2 linked regions of the Microbulbifer sp. GL-2 genome follow. The protein of the gene in region 1 binds, or shares a complex with, the protein of each later gene. Links are inferred from orthologs where the notes say so. Each region holds a gene or a part of one and is shown on either strand. Other genes may lie near its edges. The genes, in order: pabB and GL2_RS04565.

What was found.
Region 2: the proteins of pabB (region 1) and GL2_RS04565 are in contact, whole or in part, in a solved structure (PDB 8RP0), measured with the Escherichia coli proteins. The link is inferred for Microbulbifer sp. GL-2 from one-to-one orthologs.

What each region holds. Positions count from the first base shown.
Region 1 is NZ_AP019807.1:4,344,215-4,350,313, reverse strand. What follows is about bases 2,028-4,939. They hold pabB (aminodeoxychorismate synthase component I), read right to left. Parts: upstream 4,192-4,939; coding sequence 2,863-4,191; downstream 2,028-2,862. Other genes in these bases: GL2_RS18715 (pyruvate, water dikinase regulatory protein), read right to left, coding at 4,267-4,939; GL2_RS18725 (hypothetical protein), read right to left, coding at 2,397-2,690; cysB (HTH-type transcriptional regulator CysB), read left to right, coding at 2,028-2,365. Outside these bases: GL2_RS18740 (TetR/AcrR family transcriptional regulator), read left to right, coding at 1-283; GL2_RS18735 (5'-nucleotidase), read left to right, coding at 283-1,185; more of cysB, read left to right, coding at 1,394-2,027; more of GL2_RS18715, read right to left, coding at 4,940-5,094; ppsA (phosphoenolpyruvate synthase), read left to right, coding at 5,296-6,099. UniProt on the Escherichia coli protein: Part of a heterodimeric complex that catalyzes the two-step biosynthesis of 4-amino-4-deoxychorismate (ADC), a precursor of p-aminobenzoate (PABA) and tetrahydrofolate.
Region 2 is NZ_AP019807.1:1,029,929-1,036,114, reverse strand. What follows is about bases 1,603-4,601. They hold GL2_RS04565 (aminodeoxychorismate/anthranilate synthase component II), read left to right. Parts: upstream 1,603-2,812; coding sequence 2,813-3,391; downstream 3,392-4,601. Other genes in these bases: trpC (indole-3-glycerol phosphate synthase TrpC), read left to right, coding at 4,515-4,601; GL2_RS04570 (ion transporter), read left to right, coding at 1,953-2,816; trpE (anthranilate synthase component I), read left to right, coding at 1,603-1,956. In the rest of the region: rpe (ribulose-phosphate 3-epimerase), read left to right, coding at 1-225; more of trpE, read left to right, coding at 457-1,602; more of trpC, read left to right, coding at 4,602-5,309; cAMP-activated global transcriptional regulator CRP, read right to left, coding at 5,389-6,039. UniProt on the Escherichia coli protein: Part of a heterodimeric complex that catalyzes the two-step biosynthesis of 4-amino-4-deoxychorismate (ADC), a precursor of p-aminobenzoate (PABA) and tetrahydrofolate.

The sequences.
Region 1 (6,099 bases):
TCCTGAATTGCATGAACTGGACAAGCGTCATAACGCGCTGGTTATCAGCCATCTGGTGGAAATCTACCGGCGCCTTGGCTTTAAGTGTCCACCGAATGAATTAAACCGCCTTGGGAGGCTTGCGCTGGAGACTTGTCATGCCTTGCTGTTGGTAGTGATTAATCAGGCGGAAAAGCGCGCTCAACGTACCCTGGAAGATCTACGGCAGATGCTGTTGGTCATACTCAATGAGCGGCGTAACGATAACAGGCCGGCGGGGCTGAATGATGTGGAGGCGCCCTGATGGCTGCTCGACCGGATAAGTTGGTAATTGCTATTTCTTCACGGGCGCTGTTTAACCTGGGCGAAAGTCATCGGGTATTTGAGGAACAGGGATTGCAGGCCTTTTCCCGTTATCAGGTTGAGCGGGAGAACGATGTGCTGGAAAAGGGTGATGCCTTTCCTCTGGTGGAGAAGTTTTTAAAAATCAATGAGCTGCTTGGAGGGGAGCCCCGGGTCGAAGTTATTCTGCTATCCCGCAATAGTGCCGATACCGGACTGCGGGTGTTTAATTCCATCGAACACTACGGTCTGGATATTACCCGCGCGGCATTCTGTAATGGTGAGAGCCCCTACCGGTATATCGGCCCCTTTGGCTGCAATCTGTTTTTGTCCACAGATGGGCTGGATGTGCGCCGTGCACTTGAGCAGGGCGTGGCTGCTGCAACCCTGGTGGCGGGTGGTAGCCGAGCGCATCGGGATAATGTGTTGCGCTTTGCTTTTGATGGTGATGCCGTTATTTTTTCTGACGAGGCGGAGAAAATTTATAAACGCGACGGGCTCGCCGCTTTCACCGAGGCGGAGCGCGCTTCAGCACAAGAGCCCCTGGAAGGCGGGCCATTCAAGGGTTTTCTTGAGGCTCTGCAAAAGCTCCAGGCAGAATTCGGTCTGGATACCTGCCCTATTCGTACGGCCTTGGTAACGGCTCGATCTGCACCGGCTCATGAGAGGGTGATTCGTACACTGAGAGCCTGGAATATCCGCGTGGATGAATCGGTGTTCCTGGGAGGTTTGCCAAAGGGGGAGTTTCTGCGTGCTTTTGGAGCAGATGTCTTTTTTGATGATCAACCTACACATTGCGCCTCAGCCGCTGAACATGTGGCAACAGGCCACGTGCCTCACGGTATCGCCAATGCAGAGGCCTGATCAAATAATTCCGCCAGAATGGGACAGAATTCCCAAAGTCGATTGACACTTGCCACTCTTCACCGGATATTCATCTGCCTGTTGGCCCGGACTTTGATTCGCTGCTATTCTTTTCGCGCATAACTCAATATGTTTTTTATAACAAACAACTAATCTGTCAGGGTTGCGCTCGTCCTGGGACGGGGTGATTGATAGCAAGGGAGGACCTATGAAGCTGCAGCAGTTGCGATATATCTGGGAAGTGGCACATCACGATCTCAACGTTTCTGCTACTGCGCAGAGCCTTTACACCTCTCAGCCGGGCATCAGCAAACAGATCCGTCTGCTTGAAGATGAGCTTGGTGTGGAAATCTTTGCTCGCAGTGGTAAACATCTTACGCGGGTAACCCCCGCAGGTGAGGCGATTCTCAAGACCGCTGGCGAAATTATGCGCAAAGTCGAGAATATCAAGCAGGTTGCACAAGAATTCAGCAACGATAAAAAAGGTAGCCTTGCTGTTGCCACTACTCACACCCAGGCTCGCTATGCATTGCCTCCGGTCATAAAGTTGTTTATTTCCCGCTATCCCGATGTGTCTCTGCATATGCACCAGGGTACTCCGATGCAGATTTCGGAAATGGCGGCGGATGGCACCGCAGATTTTGCCATTGCCACTGAAGCCCTGGAATTGTTCAGTGACCTGGTGATGATGCCAGTTTACCGCTGGAACCGTTGCGTACTGGTGCCAAAAGATCACCCCTTGTGCCAAGTCAGTAAGCTGAATCTTGAAGAGGTCGCGAAATACCCGATTGTGACTTATGTATTTGGTTTTACTGGCCGCTCAAAACTGGATGAGGCCTTCCTAGAGAGGGGGCTGTCACCAAAGGTTGTGTTTACCGCCGCGGATGCGGATGTGATCAAGACCTATGTGCGCCTGGGGTTGGGGATTGGTATCGTAGCGGATATGGCGGTGGATGGTGAGGATGAGGACCTGGTTGCCCTGGACGCCAGCGACTTGTTTGAATCCAGCGTAACGAAAATCGGTTTCCGTAAGGGCATTTTCCTGCGTGGCTTCATGTACGAATTCATCCAGCAGTTTGCCCCGCATCTAACTCGCGAGCTGGTTGACCAGGCTGCCCACGCTACATCCCGTGCAGAGGTTGATGCACTTTTTTCTGATCTGGAATTACCAGTGTATTAATTCAACGGGCTAAAGTGGGGAAAGGTAGAGGCTAGGAGGCCTCTACCTGAATCATCGGCTGTAACACTTCTTTGGCGAACTTAAAGTAAACGGTGTAAATTTCCGCTTCCTGGCCTTCCTGCTCAACTACAAAAAAAGGTGCGCGTTCCACCTGGTGCTGTTGAGCGATTTTCATGCCTGCACTCTGCGAGTCGCGGACATCGGCTATCAGCGTCTGGTCGATAAATCTGAGCTGATCATTTCCCTCCAGCTTCTCCTGCACGTCGCGGCATTTGGCACAGGGAGAGCCATCGGCGAGTACTTTTTTGACCATTGTGATCTTCACAATAAATTCCTTGATCCGGTTGTAGCATCGACATCGGTGCTACTGGCCAAGAATCTATCAGAAGGTCTAATAACTTTGAAATATCGATCCTGGATAAATTTATAACCAAAAATTGTAGTGAGACTACAAAATTGGACACCATGGGCAATTTTATTCCAGTCTCAGATGTGGATTAGCACAGAAATTGCTCGGTAGTATCCAGTAGCAAGCGTACCTTGGCCAAGCATTCACGATGTTCGGCAGCCGGATCAGAGTCTGCGACAATACCGCCGCCCGCTGCACAGGTCATACGGCCATTGCTGGCACTGAATGTGCGGATCGCAATATTGGTGTCGGCACGGCCACAGCTACTGATGTAGCCGATACTGCCGCAGTAGATTCCACGGGGGCTGGATTCAAGTTCGCGGATAACTTCCATCGAGCGCCGTTTAGGGGCGCCGGTAATAGAGCCGCCGGGAAAACAGGCGGCAAGAAGGTCGCTGTAAGCGGAATCCTCCGGCATCTCTCCGGTAACAACACTGACCAGGTGGTGGACATTGGCAAAGCTTGCCAACTGGAACAAGTCAGGCACACGCACACTGCCACTGCGGCACAGTTTGCTGAAATCGTTGCGCAGCAGGTCCACGATCATCAGGTTCTCGGCGCGATCCTTGGGGCTTTTCTGCAGGGTGAAAGCTGCTCTCTGGTCAGCTGCTGGATCGGCAACCCTGGCAGCGGTGCCCTTGATGGGCTCTGTGCGCAGGCTGCCACCATCAGCGCGAATAAAGCGCTCTGGTGACATGCTCAGCAGGCTTCCCTGGGGCAGTTCCATGTAGGCGGAAAAGGGCCCTGCAGCCCGGCTGCGCAGGGCCAGGTAGGCGCTCAACAGGTCACCCTCGTAGGGAGCGCAAAACCGTTGGGTGAAGTTTGCCTGGTAGACATCACCGGCGGCGATATATTCGAGGATGCGCTCGATACGTGCGCGATAATCCTCGGCACTGAGCTCGTGCTCAAAAGGTGCCAGCAGGCGGAACTCGCCCGAGATCAGGGGTTTTTCCCATTCCACCGATGCAAAGCGTTTGCTCACTTCCCGCACTTGCCTGGGAGGGCAGGCAGGGTGAAATATCAAATGGCTACTACCCAGTTGGTGATCGGCGATATAGGCCCAGCCGTAAAGGCCAAAAAAGCCTGCCGGCAAGTCGGTGGAGCGGTTGTCGGACGGCAGGTAGTTACCTTCCACTCCAAGTTCATACCCCGCGTAGCCAATTACGCCACCACAAAAGGGCAGTTGCGAGTCCCGTTCCTGGGGGCACAGCTCGCAAATCAAATCGTCAAGCTGCGAAAAAGGCTCATGACTGTCGGCATGTAACTCCAGACTGTTAAGTGGATCTGCGCTGATAATGTCAAAGCGCCCGCTACTCAGCGGCCGGCCACTATCGAGCCACACCGGTGCGGGCAGGTCCGACACGGTGGCAAAGGCTGCTGCGGAGTTCAGCGAGTAGGGCAGGGAGACAATTTGCATATATCAAAACATGGCAGTCCGGAAGACGGCGCACACTACACATTTTACGGCGATGTGAAAAGGCCGTGTGGCTCTTTAGTCAATTCTGCGCTCGATACCTGCCTGGGACATCAGGCGGGTAGCGAGCTCTTCAACCGAAAGCTGTGTGGCATTAAGGAAGGGCACTTGTGCCCGGCGCAACATCTGCTCGACCTGGCGCACCTCAAATTCACACTGCTCCTTTGAAGCGTAGCGGCTATTGGCGCGTCTTTCCTGGCGGATTTGCATCAGACGCTTTGGATCTATGGTCAGTCCAAACAGTTTGCGACGATAAGGGCGCAATATTTTTGGAAGGGTAGTGGAATCCATATCTTCTTCGGTAATGGGGTAGTTGGCGGCGCGCAGGCCGAACTGCAGGGCCAGGTACAGGCAGGTGGGTGTTTTGCCGGATCGGGAGACGCCGAGAAGAATTACATCCGCTTGCTCAAACTCACTGATTCTGCGCCCATCATCGTTGTCGATGGCGAAGTGAACAGCTTCAATGCGCTCACTGTAGCGGCGATTATCGGCGATACCGTGGGAAACATTGACGGTTTGCGCCGGGTCGCAACCGAACAGGTTGGCCAGTGGGGTCAGATAATTTTCAAAAACATCCAGCATCAGGGCGGGGCTCTGATGAAGTTGATCGCGGATCTGATCTGAAACAATACTGGTGATAATGATCGGTTGCAGGCCGGATTCTTTGGCGACTTTCCCTATACGCTGGAGCGCTTGCTGTACCTTCTCGGTGGAATCGATATAGGGCAGGGTCACCTGTTCCACTTGCTGGTCCTGGAATTGGGCCAAGAGGCTGTGACCAATAGCCTCTACGGTAAGGCCGGTTCCGTCGGAAATAAAAAAGGCGGTGCGCTTGTCTTTTGCCATGTTTCTTCTCTGTCTGTTGGCATGGGCCGGGTGGCGAAGAGGCGTTCAGTATAAAAGGGGTGGGGCGAAAGGTCTTTTATTCTGGGGTTCTATCTTTTGTAGAAAATTTACAACATTTTCAGTGTTTTTTACGGGCTATTTTTTACAAGACTCATCCTTATAATCAGCGCCCACTAATACCTGATTTCATAGGGGCTTCACTTGACGAACTTCACCATCGACTTCGCAAAACTGGGTATGGACGATGTCGACAAGGTCGGCGGTAAAAACGCATCGCTCGGCGAGATGATCTCTTCTCTTGCCGGCGCTGGTGTGAGTGTGCCGGGCGGCTTCGCAACCACCGCGGAGGCCTTTCTGGCCTTCCTCGCCCACGAGCAGTTGGAGCAGCGAATCGCCGAGCGCCTGAAAGGGCTGGATGTTGCTGATGTTGTGGAGCTGGCAAAGGCTGGAGACGAAATTCGTAATTGGATCTTGCAAACACCTTTCCCTGCACAGCTCGAGAAAGAAATTCGCGATGGCTACGATGCTCTGGGTGGTGGAGAGACCGCTGTGGCAGTACGCTCTTCCGCAACTGCAGAAGATTTGCCGGATGCTTCTTTTGCGGGCCAGCAGGAGACTTTCCTGAACATTCGTGGTGTCGATGCGGTGCTACAAGCGGTGAAGGAAGTATTCGCTTCCCTCTATAACGATCGCGCTATTGCCTACCGCGTACATACCGGTTACGCAGATGTGGGCGTGGCCCTGTCTGCCGGTATCCAGCATATGGTGCGCAGCGAAACCGGTGCTGCCGGTGTGATGTTCACCCTCGATACCGAGAGTGGTTTCCGCGATGTGATCTTTATTACCGCGGCCTTCGGCCTGGGTGAGACTGTTGTGCAAGGTGCGGTAAACCCTGATGAATTCTACCTATACAAGCCTGCTGTGGATGCCGGTCGCCCGGCAATACTGCGCCGCAATCGCGGTAGTAAGGCGATTAAGATGGTATACGATCAGAGCGGTGAGTGT
Region 2 (6,186 bases), 3.3 Mb from region 1 along the record:
GGCCAGAAATTTATTCCGGGCACCCTTGAAAAATTGCGTGAAGCGCGCCAATTGATCGATGGCAGCGGCTACGATATCCGCTTGGAAATCGATGGGGGGGTGAACCGGGATAATATTGCGAAAATCGCCGCAGCTGGCGCTGACACTTTCGTCGCGGGTTCCGCAATCTTCAACACGCCGGACTACGCTGAAGTAATCGGCGCAATGCGCAAGAGCTTGTCCTGATAAAAACCCGGCGGGCAAGCCCTTGCCCGCCGCATACGGGATTTGTAAACTTGTGCGCCTGCACTGAGGAATTTCCGTGAATCACACAGTCCCCACAACAACCAGCTGGCGATGGCGCCGCTGATCCGCTGAGGTCAAATCGGTAGCTGCTACCATTTCGGCCGCCTCTCCCGTGGGCGCTATCTATACTCGAGCGCCAGCCTGAAAAATGCAAAATAGACCGGAGTCTCTATGACCCCAAGCGAATACGCCCGACTTGTGTCTGCGGGCTATAACCGTATACCACTGGTACGCCGAGTACTGGCCGATATTGAAACACCCCTGTCCACTTACCTGAAGCTTGCCGCGGGACGATACAGTTACCTGCTTGAGTCAGTGCAAGGAGGGGAAAAGTGGGGGCGATACTCCATTATCGGCTTACCCGCACGTACCTTGCTGCGTGTGCGTGGCAATGAGGTAACTGTCGAGCGGGATGGTGAGGTAGTCGAGAGCCACACTTCGGAAGACCCGTTGGCGTTTGTTGAAGACTTCCAGCAGCGCTATAGGGTGCCAGAGCTGCCGGGCCTGCCGCGCTTTAATGGCGGCCTTGTGGGCTATTTTGGCTATGACTGCGTACGTTATATAGAGCCTCGCCTGGCTCGCAGTATGCCCCAGGATACACTTGGCAATCCGGATATCCTGTTGATGGTTAGTGATGAACTGGTCGTATTCGATAACCTCGCGGGTGCAGTTATCTTTATCGTGCACGCGGACCCACAGGAGGGTGACGCCTATGGCCGTGCCCAGCAACGCCTGGATCAACTGGTGGATCGCCTAGCGCAGCCATTGCCTGATACCGTGCCACTGGACCTGGATGGTAATGGTATCGAGGAGAGTGCGTTTCATTCGCACTTCAGTGAGGAGAATTTCAAGCTGGCTGTAGGCCGGGTTAAGGAGTATGTCCTGGCTGGGGATGTTATGCAGGTGGTGCCGTCACAGCGCCTGTCCGCTCCCTTTGATGCGCCACCGCTGAATTTCTATCGAGCCTTGCGCAGCCTGAACCCGTCGCCTTATATGTACTTCCTTGATCTGGGGGATCACCAGGTGGTGGGTTCAAGTCCCGAGATATTGGTGCGCCTGGAAGATGGTGAAATGACGGTACGCCCTCTGGCGGGTACCCGTCGCCGCGGAGGCACTGAGGAAGAGGATCTGGCTTTGGAGCGGGAGCTACTGGCCGACCCTAAAGAGCGGGCTGAGCACCTGATGTTGATCGACCTGGGCCGAAACGATGTTGGGCGCGTGGCTGCCACCGGCAGCGTGCGGGTGACCGAACAGATGGTGGTGGAGCGCTACTCCCATGTGATGCATATCACCTCCAATGTGACCGGTCATATTCGCGAAGGACTCACAGGGATGGATGCACTGCGTGCGGCCCTGCCAGCCGGCACCCTGTCCGGAGCACCGAAGATCCGCGCTATGGAAATTATTGATGAATTGGAGCCGGAGAAACGTGGTATTTACGGCGGTGCTGTGGGTTACCTGGCCTGGAATGGCAATATGGACACCGCTATTGCCATCCGTACGGCTGTGATCAAGGATGGCCAATTATTTATCCAGGCCGGTGCCGGCCTGGTAGCCGATTCCGATCCACAGTCGGAATGGGATGAAACCATGAACAAGGCCCGCGCGCTTTTCCGCGCGGCGGGTATGGCACTGGCCAGTAGTAGTAAAGAAGTAAAGACCGAGCAATGAACGAAGCTAGTATTCCCCAAAAATTGACCTTGACTGAACGTTGCCAGCGGATCGTTGAAGCCCCCCTGTTTAACCAGGTAATTATCGGCATAATCCTGCTCAATGGTATTGCCGTGGGGCTGGAAACCTCGAACTGGGTAGTAGAGCGCTTTGGTGCCTTATTGAAGGCCACCAACCAACTGGTACTGGGCGCTTTCATCCTCGAAGCGCTGGTAAAAATTGCTGCTCACGGTGTCCGCCCATGGCGTTACTTTGCCAATGGCTGGAACTGTTTTGACTTCACCATTATCGTCCTCAGCCTGATACCTGCCGCCGGGCCACTGGCAACCCTGGCGCGCTTGGTGCGGGTGCTGAGAGTTTTGCGCCTGGTCTCCGCTTTCCCCGAGCTGCGCACCCTGGTGGATACCTTGCTGCGTAGTCTGCCCAGTATGTTTCACATCGCGCTACTGATGGGGATTATTTTTTATATCTATGGAGTGGCCGGTTATTTCCTGTTCCACGATGTGGATCCTACTCACTGGCGCAACCTGCCGATTGCACTGTTGAGTCTGTTCCGTATCGTCACTTTCGAAGATTGGACCGATATTATGTACACGGCTATGGATGCGATGCCCTGGGCCTGGGTCTACTTTATTAGTTTTGTGGTTATGGGCGCCTTTGTCATGATCAACCTGTTTATCGGGGTGGTGCTCAATAACCTGGAAGAGGCCAAGTTGAGGCGGATGGATGAGCTGTGCCTGCCGCCAAGTCAAACTGAGATTCTGCGCGAGCTGCGCTCAACCCAGGCGGCCTTGGCGCGCCTGCAAAAACGCATGGAAGCGAATTCCGATTCACCAGAGGCTACGGGGGCCGGACAATGATTTTAATGATCGACAATTACGACTCCTTTACCTGGAATGTGGTGCAGTATCTGGAAGAGCTGGGTGCGGAGGTTTTAGTCAAGCGCAACGATGAGATCACTTTGGCGGAAATAGAGCAGATAACTCCGGAGAAAATTGTGATTTCACCGGGGCCCTGTACCCCCAATGAGGCGGGAATATCCCTGGAGACGATTCGTGGTTTTGCCGGTCGCATCCCGATCCTGGGAATTTGCCTTGGCCATCAGAGTATTGGCCAGGTTTTCGGTGGCAGGGTGGTTCGTGCAGGCCAGGTTATGCATGGAAAAACTTCGCCTATAGTGCACAACAACCTGGGGGTGTTCCACGGTCTGTCCAACCCTTTTGAGGCGACTCGCTATCATTCACTGGTAGTGGAAAAAGGCAGCCTTCCCGAATGTCTGGAAGTTACTGCCTGGACTGAGACAGAAGACGGGGAAATCGATGAAATTATGGGCCTGCGTCACCGCGAACTCGCAGTTGAGGGAGTGCAGTTCCACCCGGAGTCAATTCTCACTGTGCACGGCCACGATATGCTGCGGAATTTTCTCGAGTCCTGATATTTAAGGGCCGATAGCGCGGGGCCGTAACTACTGGACCCGCTTAAATAAAATATAGAGCAGGGCAAAGGGGACAAAATGAATATCCAACAGGCCATCGCCAAGCTGGTGGATGGAGAGCACCTCACCCGTGTGGAAATGCGCGAGACTGTGGGCCAGATAATGCGCGGCGAGACCGAGGAAGCGCAAATAGGGGCGTTACTGATAGCCCTGCGCATTCGCGGAGAAACAGTCGATGAGATTGTTGGTGCGGTAGAAACCATGCGCGAGTTGGCGACGAAAGTAACCCTGAACCTGGATTACACCGTGGATATTGTGGGTACCGGTGGTGACGGTGCCAATCTTTTTAACGTCTCCAGCGCCAGCAGTTTTGTCGCCGCAGCGGCAGGGGCCAAAGTAGCCAAGCACGGCAACCGCTCGGTGTCCTCCAGTAGTGGCTCAGCAGATTTATTGGAGAGTGCCGGTGTTTACCTGGAGCTGAGTCCCGAGCAAATGGCTCGCTGTGTAGACACAATCGGTATTGGATTTATGTTTGCCCCCAGCTTCCACAGCGCTGTGCGTCATGTTGGGCCAGCACGAAAAGCATTGGGCTTGCGTACTATTTTCAATTTGCTCGGTCCTATGACCAATCCCGCTGGGGTAAAGCGCAAGGTGATCGGGGTTTATGAAAAACGCTATTGTCGCCTGCTGGCGGAGGTTTTACAGCGTTTGGGCTCTGAGCATGTGCTGGTATTACACAGTGAAGATGGCCTGGATGAGGCCAGTATTGCTGCGGACACCCACGCAGTGGAACTTAAACAAGGCACCATCAGTGAGTTTACCCTGCGCCCGGAGAGCTTCGGCATTGAACGCCGTGATCTGGGGGCCTGATTGTTTCCGGGTCGAAGGAGTCCCTGGCACTGATTCGTGATGCTTTGGGCAAGCGCGAGACTGAGGCTGGGCAGAAAGCCGCTGATATTATCGCCCTCAATGCCGGTCTCGCCATTTATGTTAGTGGTGTCGCTGCCAGCGCGGAACAGGGTATCGCTATGGCACAGGATGCCATCGACAGCGGCCTGGCCGCAGAAAAAATTAATGACCTGGCTGCTTTTACCAGCGCCTTTCGTCCTGAGGAAGTTAAGTCGTGAGCACGCCCACTATTTTAAAAACAATTATTGAGCGTAAATGGCAGGAAGTGGTTGAACGCAAACTGCAGTGTAGTCAGGAGGAGATACGACTGCGCGCGCAGGAACAGCAACCGCCGCGGGGATTTGTTACCGCCCTCGAACGTAAAATTGCTGAAGGTGAGGCCGCAGTGATTGCCGAAATCAAAAAAGCTTCGCCGAGCAAGGGGGTTATCCGCGAGGATTTCCTTCCCGCAGAAATTGCTACCAGTTATGAAAAAGGTGGGGCGGCTTGCCTGTCGGTACTTACCGATGTCGACTTTTTTCAGGGGGCGGACAGCTATTTGCAGCAGGCGCGCAACGCTGTACGCCTGCCTGTACTGCGCAAGGATTTTACCGTTGATCCCTATCAGGTCTACGAAGCCCGGGCGATCGGTGCCGATTGTATCCTATTGATTGCCGCCTGCCTCGATGACGAGCAAATGCAGGATCTCAATAGCCTGGCCCTGGATCTGGGTTTGGATGTTTTGGTGGAAGTGCATAACCGTGAGGAGCTGGAGCGGGCCTTGGTGCTGCCTAATCGCCTGATTGGTATCAATAATCGTAATTTGCACACTTTCGAGGTGCAGTTGGAAAATACGTTTAAATTACTCGACCTGATTCCGCAGGATCGCATAGTCGTAACTGAAAGTGGAATTCACACCACCGATGATGTCGCAGCCATGCGCGGGCACAGCGTAAATACGTTCTTAGTGGGAGAGGCATTTATGCGCGAACAGGAGCCTGGGCGGAAATTGATGGAAATGTTTAATTGAGCTGTAATATTTTAATAGTTCAACAAAAAAGGCGATCACTGGATCGCCTTTTTTGTTTGTGCGTGAAACCCATACCAGATTAACGGGTGCCGTATACCACCATCGTTTTTCCTTTAACGGATACCAGACCCTGCTCCTCCAGAGTTTTCAGTACTCGTCCGACCATTTCGCGGGAGCAGCCGACGATGCGGCCAATTTCCTGGCGAGTAATTTTAATCTGCATGCCTTCGGGGTGGGTCATCGCATCTGGTTCGTTACACAGGTCCAATAAGGTGCGGGCTACGCGTCCGGTTACATCAAGGAAGGCCAAATCGCCTACTTTGCGTGTTGTGTTGCGCAGGCGACCTGCCATCTGTGTGGCCAGTGCGAAAAGGAATTCAGGGTGTTGTCGGGTCAGCTCCTGAAATTTTGTATAGGAAATTTCCGCTACTTCGCACTCGGTTTTGGTGCGCACCCAGGCGCTGCGGGTGTCCTGGTCAAACAGGCCCATTTCACCAAAAAAGTCTCCATCATTGAGGTAGGCGACAATCATCTCGCGGCCTTCGTCATCCTCAATCAGGACGGTAACAGAACCGCGCATAATGAAATAGAGGGATTCACAGCGGTCGCCGGCATAGATAATCGTGCTCTTGGCCGGATAGCGACGCCGGTGGCAGTGGGCCAGAAAGTCTTCAATATTGCCGATAGTCATGGGGTCTTCGATAGCAACCGTCACGGATTTATTCCTCATTTTTTGTCTCGTGCTCTATCCCGGCTATAGCAGCTGAGCACTATTGAATTATCGCGCGAAAAAAGAGTCCCCGACAGAGGCAGGCCATGGCAAAGTTCCGCATTGTGACCTGTGACACTCTGGCGCCGGTGGGATTGGACTTCAGAG